DNA from 3 places in the Vibrio diazotrophicus genome. Region 1 is predicted to be linked to each of the others. Evidence: predicted binding sites of a transcription regulator. Region 1 holds the regulator's gene; each other region holds the start of a gene.
What was found. Region 1 encodes CRP, which controls carbon source genes, mostly activating them, when cyclic AMP is high. Its sites were predicted from a motif close to TGTGANNNNNNTCACA; they were not measured.
Positions count from the first base shown of each region.

Region 2: a site for CRP is predicted at 3,313-3,328, ahead of AAGA51_RS21370 (glycogen/starch/alpha-glucan phosphorylase). Genes of this name have one in related genera too.
Region 3: a site for CRP is predicted at 4,042-4,057, ahead of AAGA51_RS02175 (CTP synthase). Genes of this name have one in related genera too.

Region 1 is NZ_CP151842.1:284,625-290,939, forward strand. Features, by position in the region: gene astD (succinylglutamate-semialdehyde dehydrogenase) at 1-1,436, shown strand, start outside; gene AAGA51_RS01290 (DUF1338 domain-containing protein) at 1,587-2,390, shown strand; gene crp (cAMP-activated global transcriptional regulator CRP) at 2,493-3,125, opposite strand; gene AAGA51_RS01300 (phosphoribulokinase) at 3,366-4,235, opposite strand; gene AAGA51_RS01305 (YheU family protein) at 4,331-4,540, opposite strand; gene AAGA51_RS01310 (hydrolase) at 4,634-5,614, opposite strand; gene AAGA51_RS01315 (TIGR02444 family protein) at 5,734-6,204, opposite strand; gene AAGA51_RS01320 (ABC transporter ATP-binding protein) at 6,201-6,315, opposite strand, start outside.
Region 2 is NZ_CP151843.1:1,339,747-1,346,061, forward strand. Features, by position in the region: gene AAGA51_RS21360 (YibL family ribosome-associated protein) at 1-164, shown strand, start outside; gene malT (HTH-type transcriptional regulator MalT) at 223-2,931, opposite strand; gene AAGA51_RS21370 (glycogen/starch/alpha-glucan phosphorylase) at 3,463-5,916, shown strand; gene malQ (4-alpha-glucanotransferase) at 6,075-6,315, shown strand, end outside.
Region 3 is NZ_CP151842.1:453,114-459,428, reverse strand. Features, by position in the region: gene AAGA51_RS02185 (multifunctional CCA addition/repair protein) at 1-700, shown strand, start outside; gene eno (phosphopyruvate hydratase) at 935-2,236, opposite strand; gene AAGA51_RS02175 (CTP synthase) at 2,317-3,957, opposite strand; gene mazG (nucleoside triphosphate pyrophosphohydrolase) at 4,162-4,965, opposite strand; gene relA (GTP diphosphokinase) at 5,073-6,315, opposite strand, start outside.

The DNA of each region.
Region 1 (6,315 bases):
AGTGGTTGGAAGGTAAAGGTGAAATGCTTTCATCTTTAAGCCCTTATAACGATGAGGTCATTTGGCAAGGTCAAAGTGCAACACAAGAGCAAGTAGAAGAAGCCGTTGCTTCTGCTCGCAATGCATTTGTTAGCTGGAAAAAACTGCCTTTCGCAGAGCGTGAAAAAGTGGTTCTCGCTTTTGCTGAAAAAATTAAGGAGAACAGCGAGCAAATTGCAGAAGTGATCGCGAAAGAAACGGGTAAACCAATTTGGGAAACTCGCACTGAAGCGGCTGCTATGGCTGGCAAAATTGCTATCTCTATTCGTGCGTACCATGACCGTACTGGTGAAACCGTGCGTGAAGCTGCGGGCAACCAAATTGTACTGCGCCACCGCCCACTGGGTGTTATGGCCGTGTTTGGTCCTTACAACTTCCCTGGCCACTTACCGAATGGGCATATTGTTCCTGCTCTTCTTGCGGGCAATACCGTTGTGTTCAAACCTTCAGAGCAAACACCATGGACGGCAGAAGTCACTATGAAGCTCTGGGAAGCAGCAGGTCTACCAGCAGGCGTTATCAACCTTGTACAAGGTGGTAAAGAAACCGGTATTGCTCTGGCTCAGTCTAAAGGTATTGATGGCCTGTTGTTTACGGGTAGCGCGAATACAGGGCACATTCTTCATCGCCAGTTTGCTGGTCAGCCAGACAAGATGCTGGCGCTAGAAATGGGTGGTAATAACCCAATGGTGATTTCTGAGAGTTTTGGTGATTTGAACGCAACGGTCTACACCATTATTCAGTCTGCATTTATCAGTGCTGGTCAACGTTGTACTTGTGCACGTCGTCTGTATGTTCCTGTTGGTGCGAAAGGCGATGAACTGGTTGCTCGCTTAGTAGAAGCGACGAAGAAGCTGCGTATGGATCAGCCATTTGCTGAGCCAGCACCATTTATGGGGCCTCAAATCTCTAAAGCGGCGGCGGACTTCATTCTTAATGCCCAAGCCAACCTACAATCTCTAGGTGGTAAGAGCCTTGTTGAAGCGCAAAGCAAAGGTGCTGCGTTCGTATCACCGGGTATCATTGATGTTACGCCAATCGCGCAACTGCCTGACGAAGAATACTTCGGCCCACTACTGCAATTGGTTCGCTACGAAACTCTAGAGCAAGCGGTTGAGCTGGCTAACGATACTCGCTTTGGTCTGTCTGCTGGCTTAGTTACAACAGAAGATACGGAGTGGGAATACTTTGTTGACCATATTCGTGCAGGTATCGTGAACCGCAACCGTCAGCTAACGGGTGCGAGTGGTGATGCTCCATTTGGTGGTCCGGGTGCTTCGGGTAACTTACGTCCAAGTGCATTCTACGCTGCGGACTACTGTGCTTACCCAATGGCGTCAATGGAAGGTTCTGCAACCGAGCTTCCTGCGACACTAAGCCCAGGTGTAGAGCTATAACAAAGTTATTCAGGCTTCATCGAAAGGTGAAGCCTGTTTGTTTAAACCTGAAAACTAATAACAACTTAAATCTATAAAAGAATAGTAACCGGCTTTAGTTAGCCTCTTTTCCAATCCAATACGTCGTGTTCATGAAGCCAAGGAGGCACTATGACGCCAGAAGTTCTGTTTCAATCATTGTGGAATGATTACATCACTCGCCTTTGTCCTTCCGCAGATAAAGTTCATAGCTTGTTAGAAGAAGATGAAGCGCTAATCAATGACCATATTGCACTACGTACTTTCAATGTTGCTCCTCTTGGTCTAGAAACGTTAGCAAAACCTTTCTTAGCCCTCGGCTACAAAGATTGTGGTGACTATGTTTTTGAAAGCAAAAAACTGGTCGCAAAACACTATGAGCATCCTGATCCGCTTCAGCCAAAAGTATTCATCAGTGAACTGAAAGTTGAAGAGTGTTCACCACAGCTTCAAGAGATTGTTGCTAAGTTGGTTGAGCAAGTAGATGCAACTAAACTTGAAGGTGATGCATTCCTTTATGGTGGTCGTTTGTGGGATATCAGTTTTGCAGATTACCAGTTGCTGGCAGAAGAAAGCGAGTACGCTTCTTGGTTGGCGGCGCATGGTTATGGGGCTAACCACTTTACGGTTAACGTAAACCAGCTCAAGGCATTTACAGAAGTAAAACAAGTGAATGACCATTTGCGTGGCGCAGGTTTTACTATCAATGAATCGGGCGGTGAAGTGAAAGGAACGCCAGAAGTATTGCTTGAGCAGTCTTCAACCATGGCAGATAAAGTTCCAGTAACATTTAGTGATGGCACTGAAACGGTTCCTGGTGGCTTCTATGAGTTTGCAAAGCGTTATCCAATGGCAAACGGAGAGCTATATACAGGATTTGTAGCTGCATCTGCAGATAAGATTTTTGAAAGTACCGATAGTAAATCTCTTGCCTAGTTAAGAGTGATCACTTACCGAGCTTTATGTGTTAGCGAATAGAGCAGAAAAAAGAAAAGCCACCAGAAGGTGGCTTTTGAATTTTTGTAATAGCGTTAGCTATTAACGAGTTCCGTACACAACGATAGTCTTACCGTGAGCTGAAATTAGATTCTGCTCTTCAAGCATCTTCAGAATACGACCTACTGTCTCACGAGAACAGCCAACGATTTGACCGATTTCTTGACGAGTGATCTTGATCTGCATGCCGTCTGGGTGAGTCATTGCGTCAGGCTGTTTCGCTAGGTTAAGAAGCGTTTGTGCAATGCGGCCTGTTACGTCTAGGAACGCAAGGTCACCAACTTTCTGGCTTGTTACTTGTAGACGACGAGCCATCTGACCAGAAAGACGCATTAAAATATCTGGGTTAACTTGGATAAGCTGACGGAACTTCTTAAATGAAATTTCAGCAACTTCACATGGAGATTTAGCTCGAACCCATGCTGTACGCTCTTGACCTTCTTCAAACAAGCCAAGTTCACCGATGAAGTCACCTTGGTTTAGGTAAGAAAGGATCATTTCCTTTCCTTCTTCATCTTTAATCAGTACCGCAACAGAACCTTTAACAATGTAGTACAAAGTTTCTGCTTTCTCGCCCGCGTGAATCAGCGTGCTTTTTGAAGGGTACTTATGAATGTGACAATGTGAAAGAAACCACTCTAATGTTGGGTCGGTTTGAGGTTTACCTAGAACCATAATATCTCACTTCCTCTGCAGGGTACGCTTGCTGCTATCCATATTTAGCAAAGCTTAAAATAGATTTACTAGAATAAGAGGACTTTATGGTCGCTGCAAGCTATCTTGTGTTTCGGTTAAGAATAGTATCCTTTTTCAGCGACATTTTCTTGATTTTAATCGTGTCCCTACCTTGATTTTTTACGCAAAAATGTGCACATGGTCACGGTATGGAAACTAAACGCAAAAAGCTTGTTTCGATTAGCCGATTTTCCCCGTTTCAATGAGTTGCTGTAGGATTGGTCTTACAATCAATTCCATGGCAAAACTCATTTTTCCTCCCGGAACCACAATGGTGTTGTGGCGAGACATAAAGGAGCCGTCGATCATTGCCAGTAAGTATGGGAAGTCGACATTTTTAATTCCACGTAGGCGAATGACTACAAAACTTTCGTCCAGACTAGGAATGCCTTTGGCATTCAGTGGGTTGGATGTATCTACGGTCGGCACCCGTTGAAAGTTAATATGCGTGCGCGAAAATTGTGGTGTGATGTAGTTGAGATAGTCATCCATTGAGCGAACTATCGAATCCATCACGGCTTCGCGCGAGTGCCCCCGGTCACGGGTGTCACGGACATACTTTTGAATCCACTCAAGGTTAACAATCGGTACCATGCCAATCAGGAAATCGACATGCTGCGCCACATTAACCTCACCGTCTACTACACCACCGTGTAGCCCTTCATAGAAGAGTACGTCTGTACTAGCTGGAAGCTCTTGCCATGGAGTGAATGTTCCGGGCATTTGGTTATAAGGCACGGCCTCATCAAAGGTGTGCAGATAGCGTCGGATTTGGCCTGTTCCTGCTTTACCGTATTGACGGAAAAACTCGCTCAAAGCACCAAAGTCGTTGGCTTCTGGGCCGAAGTAGCTGATATGACGACCCTGTTCGCGGGCTTTACGGATTTCAATATCCATTTCTGGACGAGTGAAACGGTGAAAACTATCACCTTCAACCCAAGCGGGTTTAACACTCATCATGTTGAACATTTTACGGAATGCTTCTGACGTTGTAGTAGTGCCTGCACCTGATGAACCAGTTACGGCAATAATTGGGTGTTTTGCTGACATGACTAACCTTGTCCAAAAATCCTATAATAAGGCGTTGAAATCTGTTCATCGCCCGAGTTGAAGCCACTATAACATGGAATTTCAATTATCACTGATTATCGATTATTAACTTTGATATCAATACTTTCGTGTAATTCTGAATAGACAATCACCGCATCGCCGCTCCTTAGTAATGCTTTGATTTGGTCGATCTTATGCTCCAGAGAAACTTCAACTTCGCCATAATCTGTGCCTTCTCTGAGCACAAATTCGCTGATGAGGTTTTCTAATGTTTCTGGTGCAATATCTTGCCAAGGTACAATCATAACTTGCTCGTAATTCTTCTTAATGTTGTTTCGTCAATATAACGCACGTCAGCCTATTAATGGAGGGGCGAATTTTTTATTGCTGACGAATATTTAATCCTGAGCGTCTTTCAAACTTTCATAATAAGCAGGCAATGCTTTTTCCAGCCAAAATTCAGGCTTTAGGATGCTTCCGGATACAAAGCCAACGTGCCCGCCTTGCTCAAACAAGCGATAGTCGATGTTGTCAGGTAGGATGAATTTGGGAATCACAGATTCATTCATAAATGGATCGTCTTTAGCATGAATGATCTGAGTGGGTACTTTAATTTGCTGTAGTTTGTTAATACCAGAGCATTTCTCGTAGTAGTCTTGCGAATCTTTAAACCCATGTAGGGGCGCTGTGATTAAGTCATCGAAATCACTGAGGTGAGTGACGCGTTTAATGCTCTGATAGGAAAGCCCTAGTTCACCTTTGAGCAGATGATGCTTTTTCATTGCACTGTTTTTCAGTGATGAGACCAGATAACGGCGATAGATTTTTGAAAAACCGTGTTCAATCCGTTGAGCACAGGCAGCTAAATCTAAAGGGGCGGAAACTACGGTCGCAGCTGTGACTATCGGATCTTCATTGTAATCGGCCAAGTAGTTCACCAGCATGTTGCCTCCAAGAGAAATACCAGTAGCGACGATAGTGCGATTCGGAAACTGTTCTCTCAAATATTCCAGAACTAAACGGGCATCTTCCACCTCACCGGAATGGTATGCGCGAGCCAAATTATTCGGCTTACCGCTACAACCGCGGAAGTGCATCATGACCGATAACCAGCCATCTTTGGCAAAGGCTTGCATTAAGCCATTGGCATAAGGGCTATAGAAGCAGCCTTCCAGACCATGAAATAGGATGAAAATGGGCTTTTTCGCTGCGCTTTCACTATGTGCATCTTCACTCCACGCTAAGTCGAGGAAATCGCCGTCAGGTGTATCGAGCGTTTGCCAGACTGGTTCAAACAGCGCTTTCTTACGAATAAAGCGCGGGACTAATGTCTGTAAATGTGGGTTCTTCAAGCCTGTAGCGGCAACAAATTGGGTCATCGGCTAACCATCAAATTAATTCAATTATTTTTGCCTATTTAATGATGCAGTTTTGGTGACTGCAACTTTAAGTGGTCTGTTTATATTGAGTATATACCCAATTAAATAAGCGGGAAGATTCAGTTCTTGGGTACAGGTTTGGCAAACTGTTTAGCGAGGTTTTCGGCACCGAGTTGTCGGCAGTAACGTTGGGTAAGAGGTGTGTCTTCATTATTCATCAAAGTCAGACTATTGATGCAGTCCACTAAGTCAGACTGTTGCTGCTTTTCCAACTGCAATTCGAATTGCAGTGCTTCGCGATATTGGGTGTCCGGCAGAGTGGCTTTTAATTTACGGCGTAACTCTCGGTAGCTATGTAGTAGCGTTTCCGAGCGTCCGATACAGTCAATAACCGTTTGCCAATCTTGCTCATGAAACGCTACTTGCTGCTCATCAAGCCATTTGAGCAGCAAGAGCAAATTTACGTTGCCGTTATAGTGGTTTTGCAGGTGTAAGCACGCCTCTTTGACTTCTCGAACGCTGTAGTACTGCAAGCTGAATTGCCATAGTCGTTCCAACGTGAGTGAAATTCTGACGTGCTCTTGGGTCATTGACTGTTGAACTCCTGTTCCATTTCTTCCAGCGTCTCTTGCTCGCTCATCCACTCCATTTCGATCTCTTCGAGTTCGGATTTCGCCTGAGCTTGTGTAGCGAGAACTTGG
Region 2 (6,315 bases), on a different replicon from region 1:
TATCGGATATGGCTTTCTCTCGTGAAATCACGAAAGAAGAGCAAGCGGATTTAGGTAAGCTTAAGAAGAAAGTAAAAGGTTTAGTGGTTGTTCACCCAATGACGAAAATTGGTAAAGCCATGCGCATTGAAGTGATGACAGGTTTCGCGCCAAAACCTTTCTAACCTTAAGAAAGAATATAAAAAGAGCCAGCATTTGCTGGCTCTTTGCGTTCTACTTGAATCAATATCCCATCAACTGCAGCAGATTCTCAGCGGTGTGAACCGCTTCTTTACGGTTAGCGATGTTAAGTTTCTGATACAGATTGCGAATGTGAGTTTTGATGGTTGTTCCAGCCACATCAAGTTCCTGTGCAATTTGTTCATTGCTGAAACCGGAATAGATCAAACCTAACACTTGCCATTCACGTTGAGTTAGTGGGCTAGTACGTACTAACTCTGGAATGTTCGGGTGATTGATCAGTTTCTCTACAAACTCTTCATCAAAATGCACAGAACGGCTGCGTTGGGTGGTTGAAATCTCTTTCATTAACTGTTGCGCACGGTGGCGTTCTAAATCGCCCAGCTCACCGCGTTGAATCAGTTTCTCCAACACATGACCCACTTTGGCGCCGTCGATCAGGAAGTTGCCAATCATACCGGTTTGGTTAGTGAGAGCTAACGCTTGCTTAAGCTTATCGCGTGCTTCCTCTTCTTTACCAAGAGTCGTTGCCAGAATCGACTCAACAATCAGGTTACGGTTGATATCGGTAATTAACTGATACTTCTTCGCTTCTTCTTGCATGAATTCCAACGTTTGCTGGGCTTCTTCCATCATGTCTAAGTTAATTTGAGCACGGGCAATATTGCGCCATTGCAGTTGAGAGAAGTGGTTACAGGCTCTTTCTGGGCGAGTAGAAGTATTCAGCCAATTCTGAATCGAATCCATATCACCGCGAGCTTGCCAGTAAAGCAGCAATGAAAGCGACGCGTTTGCTGTCCAGTCTACGTGATAGCTAGACTGCTTCATCAGGTGCAGAATCTGCTCAATAAAGCGACTGGCTTTGTCCAGTTCGCCACGGCCAACCGAGATGCGCGCCAGCATAGAATAACTGTGCAGATGTTTACTTGGCGAGTGATTGCCGAGAACGTCCAACCCTTTGTAGGCGCACTCTTCGGCTTCATCCAAACGGTTCCAACACCAGAGAATTTGTGCACGTACTCGCAACAAAAATTCATGCAATGGCAACTGGTGAAGTTGATGTTCTTCAATCAGTTTGAACGCATTGTCCTGAACTTCATAAGCGGCTTGAACATAACCCTGAGCAATCAGAATTTCGCTTTGCTGCAATAATGCCCAAAGCGCTTGATGATAAACCTGATACTGGCGAGCCAGTTTCTCGGTCTGCTGCATCATTGGCAGAGCACGGCTGAGTTGACCTAATACGTGGTTGACTTCACCCACAACGGACGTTGCCACAATTCGGCTGCGATAAATGGTGTTATCGAGCTGGCTTAAAGCTAATTCAGCGAGCTCTAAAGCTTTTTCCGGTTCGTTTTGGTTAATCGCAACCTGAGCACGTAATGCGTTGAATTCACCTTGCTCTTTACTCGACAGTTCCACATTAAGCTTTGCCATCTCTTCATCAGCTTTGGAAAGCAGGGCACCGACATCGTTGTATCTGTGCTGACTTTGAGCGAGCCAAGCTTGAAGCATGCAGAGCTTAGGTTCGCTATAAAGCTGATTAGAAGAAAGCAGGTTGATTGAAGACTCCAACATCTCCAATTCGCCTTGGTTGAACATGCTCCAGCCGTGTTTGCTTAAAATGGTGGCGAGTAAATCGGTATCCTGAGCGATTTTGGCATGACGCAAAGCTTGGTGCGGGTTAGACATTTCCAACCATGCCAGTGACGCTTCGCGGTGTAAGTCGTGTTCTTGCTGTGGAATGCGAGCCAGACGCTGGTGGGCAAGGAACTCACCAAACAAATTGTGGAAGCGATACCAGTTGTGTTCGCCTTCCAACGGGTAAATAAACAAGCCAAAACGGTTTAACGATTCAATCATACTTAACGCGTCGTCACGTTTGGTCAGTGCGGTGACCAGTGAATCGTTGAAATGTTCCAACACTGAACACTGCATCAGGAACTGACGGGTTTCGTTGTCGAGAAGGTCAAATACCTCTTCAACCAAGTAATCCCACAAATGTGCATGATTGAAGTGAGAAACAGATTCCGCACTTTGCTCCAGAGTACGCTTTTGATATTGCGCTTGCAGAGCGATAAGTTGCAACGCTGAAGGCCAGCCTTCCACGTAATCACGTAAGCTGTTTGCTGTAGAGTCGTCAACGCCATCGGTAACTCGTTGATTAAAGAAACGGGTGGTTTCTTCGGTGTCGAATGCCAGCAGTTCGTTACCAATCTCGATCATCAAATCACGCACACGCAAGTTTGCTGTGCCCAGTGGTGGCGCTGCGCGACTGGTCACCACTAAGGTCATGTTGTCCGGCATGTGTTTGATGAAAAAGCGCATCGCTTCATGAATTTCGTCATCAGACAGCAGATGATAGTCATCCAACACCACATAACATTCTTGGTGGTAGTGAGCCATTTCGGTGAACACTTCACTAAACAGTGAATGAATCGAAGAGAACTGACGCTTTTCCGCCAGTTTTTGCGCATTCGGGCAACTTTGATCCGTTGCTTTATTGATCGCTTGTAGAAAATAGTTCAAGAATCGGAAAGGATCGTTGTCACTATCGTCAATGCTGTACCAACCAACGTGAGGTTTATCTGCAAGCCACTGAGCCGCCATGGTAGTTTTGCCATAGCCTGCAGGGGAGCGAAATAGCACTAACTTATAGCATGTGGCGTTATGCAAAATGTCCAGCACTCTTGGGCGAACAATTGCGTTGTGCAGGCGGCCGGGGCGCGTCAGTTTAGAAGGAATCCACATTCTTGATCTCCCTTCGATCAAATAATAAGAGGAGAAAACAGAGATCTCTGTCACTTTTGTGGCAATGATGTTACTTGATGTTTTTCACTACGTTTATTGATCCCTTTCTCGAATCTCGCACTATTCACATTCTTAAGCAGACTACGCCCCTAATTTGTGATTTTGATCAATAAATTTGCTGAGCTATCCGTTTGGTTGACAGGTGGGTTGTACGAAATTTTATGTAATTTGAGTAAAAACGATAATTTTAGTGTGACGAAGTATACATTATGAGCAAAAGGAGCACTGCTTGAATCTCCGAGCTGTTTAAACCCCGTCTAAGGTTATTGAGGCAGTCGTTGTGATCTCAATCACTCAGAATCTCACGGATTGGATTATCAATGAGAGATTGATCACTCCGACTTAAGTGCTACACCCTCTACGCCCTCACTCCTCCTCCTAAATTCATGACAACTTGGGAGGATGTTTACATTTTGTTGTACGGGCAGGATATGGCACAGATGAATTAGAACTGATAAGAGAGATTTCTCGATGAAACCTACGCAACAGAAAACGTTTGATAAAGCAGCGTTCCAAGCGAACGTAAAGCGTAATCTTACCGCGACATACGCGACCACTGTGGAACATGCTTCTAGCCGTTCTTGGTATTTGGCTATGGGTCATGCTCTAGCAGAATTAACAACGTTCGACATGCTTGAAACCGAGCAAGACGAGCGCATCGTTAATGCTAAAAGCTTGAACTACCTATCTCTTGAGTTCCTGATTGGCCGTTTAACAGGTAACAACCTGATTAGCATGGGCCTTTATGAACAGGTTTCTGAAGCGATGGCGGAATTGGGCCAAAACTTAACAGATTTGTTGGAAGAAGAGCGCGACCCTTCATTGGGTAACGGTGGTCTTGGTCGTCTTGCTGCGTGTTTCATGGACTCATGTGCTGCTCAAGAATACCCAACAGTGGGTTACGGTCTTCACTACGAATACGGCTTATTCAAACAGTCTTTTGAGCAAGGTCATCAGAAAGAAGCGCCTGATGCTTGGTGTGGTGTAGAAGGTTACCCTTGGGAAATCGCGCGCCCTGAGCTGAAACAAGAAATCGGCTTCTACGGTCACGTTGAAGTGATCCATGAGAATGGCAAAGAAGTTCGCAAATGGGTTCCTGGCATGTTAGTGCAAGCGATGCCTTGGGATTTACCAATTGTGGGCTACCAAAGCGATACTGTTTATCCACTACGCCTTTGGGAATGTCGTGCCATTGCACCATTCTCACTAGAGAGCTTTAACAACGGTAACTACTTCGAAGCTCAGCACTCTCTGATTGATGCGGGCAACATTACTAAAGTGCTTTACCCGAACGACAACCATGAGAAAGGTAAAACACTGCGCTTGATGCAACAGTACTTCCACAGTGCGGCATCGGTACGTGACATTCTTCGTCGTCATGAAGGTGCTGGTTTTGCACTGGAAGATCTACCGAAGAAAGAGACAATCCAGCTTAACGATACTCACCCAACCATCGCGATCCCTGAATTAATGCGTATTTTGGTCGATGAGCGTGGCCTATCTTGGGAAGCGGCTTGGGACATCTGTTCTAAGACATTCGCTTACACCAACCACACCTTGTTGCCAGAAGCATTGGAAACATGGAGCGAGTCTTTGATTCAGCGTCTGCTTCCTCGTCATATGGAAATCATTTACGAGATCAACCATCGCTTTATGCAGGAAGTTCGCGCGAAATGGCCGGGTGATGTTTCTAAACAACAGAAGCTGTCCATTATTGAAGAAGGCTTCCATCGCATGGTGCGCATGGCAAACCTTTGTGTAGTGGGTTCTTACGCTGTAAACGGTGTTGCTGCTCTGCACTCAGAGCTAGTAAAACGTGACCTGTTCCCTGAGTTCAACGAGCTGTACCCGAGTCGTCTACAGAACGTGACCAACGGTATTACACCTCGTCGTTGGCTGAAATTCTGTAACCCAGCTTTGTCTGCATTGATTACTGAGAAAATTGGTGACCAGTGGCCAGCGCATCTCGACCAACTAGAATCTATTTCTCAGTTCGCTGGTGATACGAAGTTCCAGAAGCAGTTCATGGCAGTGAAGAAAGAGAACAAAGCGCGTTTGGCTAACTGGGTGAAAGAGAACATGGGTATCGAACTTGATACCAATGCGATCTTTGACGTTCAAATCAAACGTCTACACGAATACAAACGTCAGCACCTAAACATGCTGCACATTCTTTCTCTGTACCACCGCATCATCAACGATCCATCTTTTGATGTGCATCCTCGAGTGGTGTTCTTCGCAGCGAAAGCAGCGCCGGGTTACCACCTAGCGAAAGAGATCATTTACGCAATCAACAAGATTGCAGAGAAAGTGAATAACGATCCACGTATCGGTAACAAACTGAAAGTGGTCTTCATTCCTGACTACCGTGTAAGCATGGCGGAGATCATCATCCCTGCGGCTGACGTTTCTGAGCAAATCTCTACTGCAGGTAAAGAAGCATCAGGTACTGGCAACATGAAGATGGCGCTAAACGGTGCGTTAACTATCGGTACGATGGACGGTGCAAACGTTGAGATTCGTGAAGAAGTGGGTGATGACAACATTTACATCTTCGGTCTGGATGTGGATGGCGTAGAGTCACTAAAAGCAAAAGGTTACAACCCTTACGACTACTACAACGCGGATCCATTACTCAAAGCATCAATGGAACTATTGATGTCAGACGAGTTCACTCCGGGTGAGCCAGCGAAGCTTCGCGCAACTTACGACAGCTTGCTTGATGGTGGCGACCCATACCTTGTTCTTGCTGATTTCGCATCGTATGTGAAAGCGCATGAAGACATGGATAAGCAATACCGTGATCAGGCGGGTTGGGCGAAGAAGGCAATATTGAACACCGCTCTGGTGGGCAAGTTCAGCTCTGACCGCAGTATTCGCGATTACGTGAATAATATTTGGCAGCTTGAAGTCGTCAAACGCTAAAAAATAGAACCAAACAGCCAAGGCGTAAGCCTTGGCTGAATGGCTTATAACTCTCAACGAACATATGTTCCAGAATGAATAAAAGCCAAATCGACATAGATTAAATAATTACACACCCTACACATTTGAAGGATTATGCAGTCCCTTCGGAGAGAGCGATGAAAGAACAAAATGCATTAAAACAAGTCGCAGCGATGGCAAAAATTGCCGACAGCTATGTGAGTGCTTGGGGCGATGAAGCAAAAGTAGAAGACGAGACCATTCGTCGTCTTTTGGCTTCTTTAGGTTATGACACGACCAATGATCAAACCTTATTAAAATCGGCTGAGAAAAAACACAAAGCCGATGTGTTGGAAGCGGTATTAGTGATTCGCCAAGGAGAGCCATTAGAGGTGTCTC
Region 3 (6,315 bases), 170 kb from region 1:
CGCGGAACGTGTATGGCAGGAGTGGCATAAATCCCTTTCGACTAAGAATCCTGAAGTATTTCTGTCTGTACTGAGAGATTGTGGCGCGTTAAAGGTAGTACTTCCTGAATTCGATCGTCTGTTTGGTGTTCCTCAACCGGAAAAGTGGCATCCAGAAATTGATACAGGTATTCATACACTTATGGTAGCGAAGCAAGCTGCTCAGCTCTCTTCGTCTCTGACAGTGCGATTTGCCGCGCAAGTGCATGATTTAGGGAAAGGTGTAACACCTGAGTCTGAATGGCCAAGCCATAAAATGCATTGCCATACAGGCATTAAAATCATCAAGAAACTTTGCGAACGAGTACGCGTGCCGAATGAATTTAAAGAACTGGCGCTATTGGTTTGTGAGCAGCACTCAAACGTCCACAGAGCGGCAGAGCTGAAAGCCAGTACCAAACTCAAAATTCTCAATAAACTCGACGTATGGCGAAAGCCAGAGCGTTTAGAAGAAGTGTTACTTTGTTGTCAGGCTGACCATTCAGGTCGTTTAGGCTGTGAAGAGAATCCTTACCCTCAAAAAGCAATATTTGACGCTGCCTATCAAGCCGCACTCAGTATCGATGTGAGGGATATTATTGCCGATGGCTTTCAGGGCAAAGCGATTCGCGATGAATTAGAGAAAAGACGGATTGAGGCGATTTCGTTACTTTCTAAATAGTCGAAACAGGGAATGAGTATCCCTAATCTTATTTACCAAAAGAAGTTAATTTTCAAGACAGGTTTGATGGAACAAATTTACAAGGGCATGACTTCCCTTGTCTAAGCGCACAGGGAAGTCTTGAGCGCTTTGTGGAATCAATCCTGTTTTGAATCCAACCTTACTTTTCTTTACGCAAAAAAATACCTCGCCTAAGCGAGGTATTTATAAAGAACTATAAAGCTAAGCTAATAATTAAGCTTGGCCTTTAACTTCTTTAAGACCGTTGAAAGGAGCACGACCAGCTAGCGCTTCTTCGATACGGATAAGTTGGTTGTACTTAGCAACACGGTCAGAACGGCTCATAGAACCAGTTTTGATTTGACCTGCAGCTGTACCTACCGCTAGGTCAGCGATAGTTGCATCTTCAGTTTCGCCAGAACGGTGAGAGATTACTGCTGTGTAACCTGCGTCTTTAGCCATCTTGATTGCAGCTAGAGTCTCAGTTAGAGAACCGATTTGGTTGAACTTGATTAGGATAGAGTTAGCAATGCCTTTCTCGATACCTTGAGCAAGAATCTTAGTGTTAGTTACGAATAGATCGTCACCAACAAGTTGGATCTTGTCGCCTAGAAGTTGAGTTTGGTGTGCGAAACCATCCCAATCAGACTCGTCTAGACCATCTTCGATAGAAACGATAGGGAATTTCTCAACTAGACCAGCTAGGTAGTGGTTGAACTCTTCAGAAGAGAAAGTTTTACCTTCGCCTTTCATGTTGTAGATGCCAGCGTCTTTGTCGTAGAACTCAGATGCTGCACAGTCCATAGCTAGAGTGATGTCTTTACCTAGAACGTAACCAGCAGCAGCAACTGCTTCTGCGATAACTTCTAGCGCTTCAGCGTTAGATTTTAGGTTAGGAGCGAAACCACCTTCGTCACCAACAGCAGTGTTGTAACCTTTAGACTTAAGAACTTTAGCTAGGTTGTGGAATACTTCCGCACCCATGCGTACAGCTTCTTTAAGAGTTGCAGCACCAACTGGTTGAATCATGAATTCTTGGATATCAACGTTGTTATCTGCGTGCTCACCACCGTTGATGATGTTCATCATTGGTAGAGGCATAGAGAATTGACCTGCAGTGCCGTTTAGCTCAGCGATGTGCTCGTATAGAGGCATGCCTTTAGCTGCTGCTGCTGCTTTAGCGTTTGCTAGAGATACAGCTAGGATTGCGTTAGCACCGAAGTTAGATTTGTTTTCAGTACCATCTAGGTCGATCATGATTTGGTCAATAGCAGCTTGGTCTTTAGCATCTTTACCAACTAGAGCGTCAGCGATAGGACCATTTACAGCAGCGATTGCTTTAAGAACACCTTTACCTAGGAAACGTGATTTGTCGCCATCGCGTAGCTCAAGAGCTTCACGAGAACCAGTAGATGCGCCAGATGGAGCTGCCGCCATACCAACGAAACCGCCTTCTAGGTGTACTTCAGCTTCTACAGTTGGGTTACCACGTGAGTCGATGATTTCACGACCTAGAACTTTAACGATCTTAGACATTAATGTTTCCTCTCGTTGAATTTAAATGTCAAAACTATAAAGGACAGCTGCACAACTTAAAGCAACTGTCCGTATCCTTGTTACTTCTCAGATTCACCGCGTTGGAACTCACCCGCTGCTTTCACGAAACCAGCAAATAATGGGTGACCATCACGAGGGGTTGATGTGAATTCTGGGTGGAACTGCGCTGCTACAAACCATGGGTGAGCAGGGTTCTCAATCACTTCAACCAATTTCTTGTCAGCAGATAAGCCTGATACTTTTAGGCCAGCTTTTTCAATCTGCGGACGAAGATTGTTGTTTACTTCATAACGGTGACGGTGACGTTCATGGATCGTCGCGCTACCGTATAGTTGGTAAGCTTTAGTACCTTTTTCTAGGTGGCATAACTGAGAACCTAGGCGCATTGTGCCGCCAAGATCAGAAGTCTCTGTACGCTCTTCAACGTTACCTTCACTATCTACCCATTCAGTAATCAAACCTACCACAGGGTACTTAGTGTTTTTGTTAAATTCTGTTGAATGTGCACCTTCCATACCAGCAACGTTACGAGCGAACTCAATAAGCGCTACTTGCATACCTAGACAGATACCTAGGTAAGGAACCTTGTTTTCACGTGCATATTGAGCAGCCATAATCTTGCCTTCAATACCACGGTCACCAAAGCCACCCGGAACCAAGATTGCATCAAGACCATGCAGAACTTCGAAACCACGAGTTTCTACGTCTTGAGAATCTACATATTTAATCGTTACATTCAAACGATTTTTTAGGCCAGCATGTTTCAGTGCTTCGTTTACCGATTTGTAAGCGTCTGGTAGTTCAATGTACTTACCAACCATACCAATGGTGACTTCACCCGTTGGATTCGCTTCTTCGTAAATAACTTGTTCCCATTCTGACAGATCAGCTTCAGGAGCATTGATACCGAAACGAGCACAAACTAAATCATCCAAGCCTTGAGATTTAACCAATTGAGGGATCTTGTAGATAGAATCTACGTCCTTCATTGAAATTACTGCTTTCTCAGAAACGTTACAGAAAAGTGCAATCTTCTTACGCTCGTTTGCTGGGATCATACGGTCGCTACGACATACTAGGATGTCTGGCTGAATACCGATAGATAGCAGTTCTTTTACAGAGTGTTGAGTTGGCTTAGTTTTCACTTCACCTGCCGCAGCAAGGTAAGGTACTAGAGTCAAATGCATGAACATTGCGTGTTCACGACCTACTTCGATTGCCAACTGACGAATCGCTTCCATGAATGGTAGAGATTCGATATCACCAACTGTGCCACCAACCTCAACGATAGCCACATCGTGACCTTCGGAGCCCGCGATTACACGGTCTTTGATAGCGTTAGTGATGTGCGGGATAACCTGAATGGTTGCACCTAGGTAATCGCCACGACGCTCTTTACGTAAAACGTCAGCATAAACACGACCAGCAGTAAAGTTATTGCGCTTGGTCATCTTAGTACGAATAAAGCGTTCGTAGTGACCAAGGTCAAGGTCTGTTTCAGCGCCATCTTCCGTGACAAACACTTCACCGTGTTGAGTAGGGCTCATTGTGCCTGGATCAACGTTGATGTAAGGGTCAAGCTTCATCATAGTCACTTTAAGACCACGAGCTTCTAAAATAGCCGCAAGCGATGCTGCTGCAATACCTTTACCTAGTGAGGATACAACCCCGCCAGTAACAAAAATATAATTTGTCGTCATGTTTAACCTGAAATTGGTTGAATGAGGGAAATGGATTTCTTCTGGACGGGACAAAACTATACCAGAACCCAATTACCGCCACAACGTGAAATCTATCACACTCAGTTTTTAATTTTTTGCTTCAAATCAAATAGCCATATCGCAGAATGCAAACAAAGTAATTTAATTGGGTTAATTTTGTCTCAAAAGCCCATATTCAGGGCTTCACTCTAGACCTTTTTCCCGTCTTTTTACTCGCTCCCACATGCCATCTAACTCTTGCAATGAAAAGTCCGTCAAGGTTTTATTCTGCTCTCTTACTTGAGCCTCAACACCTTGAAAACGCTTTACAAATTTACGGTTAGCCTTGGTAAGAGCGACCTCAGGATCTTTCTTGAGATGACGAACTAAATTCACCGTGGCAAACAGCAAATCCCCCAGCTCCTCTTCAACTCTCGACTCATCAACATCGATATTGATGGCTTCGGCAACCACTTCTTCAATTTCTTCATGCACTTTGTCTACAACCGGACCTAAAGTCTCCCAGTCGAATCCGTATTTTGCGCATTTTTTTTGAATCTTATTCGCTCGCGATAACGCTGGTAGCGATTGTGGTATAGAGTCTAGAATACTTTGCTCGCTTTTGCCTACTTGGGCTTTTTCGAGGGATTTTTCCTTTTCCCAATTGGCATTCAGTTCTGCTTCATCAGCAAATTTTGCATCTGAAAAAACATGAGGATGACGGCGAGTCAGCTTTTCATTCACCGTCTCCACTACATCGCGAAAATCGAATAACCCTTGTTCCTGAGCCATCTGACTGTAGAAAATCACCTGAAACAGTAAGTCACCCAGCTCTTCTTTTAAATTGGGCCAATCTTGATTGTGAATGGCATCTACCACTTCATAGGTTTCTTCAATGGTATATGGAACAACGCTTTCAAAGGTCTGCTTCTTATCCCAAAGACACCCTGTTTCCGGGTCACGCAATTTCGCCATAATGTCGACTAACTGCTCGATTGGATGACTCATATCTGTTTCCTTATAAATATCCACCAGAAAAACCAGTGGTTTAGAGATAGAAAAGAAAAAGGTAAGTGGCGAACCACTTACCTTTCATTTCAATCTGTTATTTAGAGCTAGCCAAGGCGTTTGACGAGCATAACGTCTTTCACTTGTTCTAGTCGCTTAGACACACGAGCCAAAATTTCGATGTTGTTAACCTCTAGCTCGAAATCCATGATCACGATTTGACGTTTGTAGTCACTACGGCTCTTCATGGTAAGTACTTTCACCTTCTCGTTCGCCAGCAGACTAGTAATATCTTTTAGCAAGCCCACGCGCTCCATCGCTTCCACTCGTAAGGTCAGGATGTAAGAACCCATAAATCCAGCCCCCCAAACGGTATCAATAATACGTTCTGGTGCGTGGTGACTCAGTTCTTCCAACTGCTCACAGTCGCTTCTGTGTACCGAAATGCCCCGACCTTGAGTGATATAACCTTTGATTTCATCACCCGGAATCGGCTGACAACAACGCGCTAGATGGGTCATCAGGTTATCGACGCCTTCAACCACGACGGCATCTTTTTGCGGACGATGAAGAGTTGCGGATTTCGACTCATCTCCCTTGAGCTTCTCAAGTACCAGTTTGTCTTCTTCTTCCGCCGTCGGCTTATTCACTAGCGCATTGATGTGGTTAACGATCTGGTTAATACGTAAATCGCCACTACCAACACCGACATAAAGTTCGTCAGCACTGTTAACGTTAAAACGTTTCAGAGCATATTGCTCCGCATCTTTGAGCGTCGCACCGATTTTAGCTAACTCTGTTTCTAGAATTTCGCGTCCAGCTTCAAGGTTTTTCTCACGGCTCTGTTTACGGAACCAAGCATTGATCTTCGCACGAGCACGGCCAGAATGAACAAAGCCCGTTGCAGGGTTTAGCCAGTCACGTGACGGGTTAGGTTCTTTCGCTGTGATAATTTCGACTTGGTCACCCATTTGAAGTTTGTGGGTGAATGGCACAATACGCCCACCTACTTTGGCACCGATACAGCGATGCCCCACTTCAGAGTGAATGTGGTATGCGAAATCCAGTGGCGTTGCTCCCATTGGCAGGTCGACAACATCCCCACGCGGTGTAAAGGCGTAAACGCGGTCGTCAAATACTTGGCTGCGAAGTTCATCCAACATCTCGCCGGAGTCAGACATCTCTTCTTGCCAATCAATCAGTTTACGCAGCCAAGTAATTTTCTCGTCGTAACCACTGCGGCCACTGCTTGCGCCTTCTTTATATTTCCAGTGCGCAGCAACCCCAAGTTCAGATTCTTCATGCATCTGCTTAGTGCGGATCTGAATCTCAATGGTTTTGCCTTCAGGG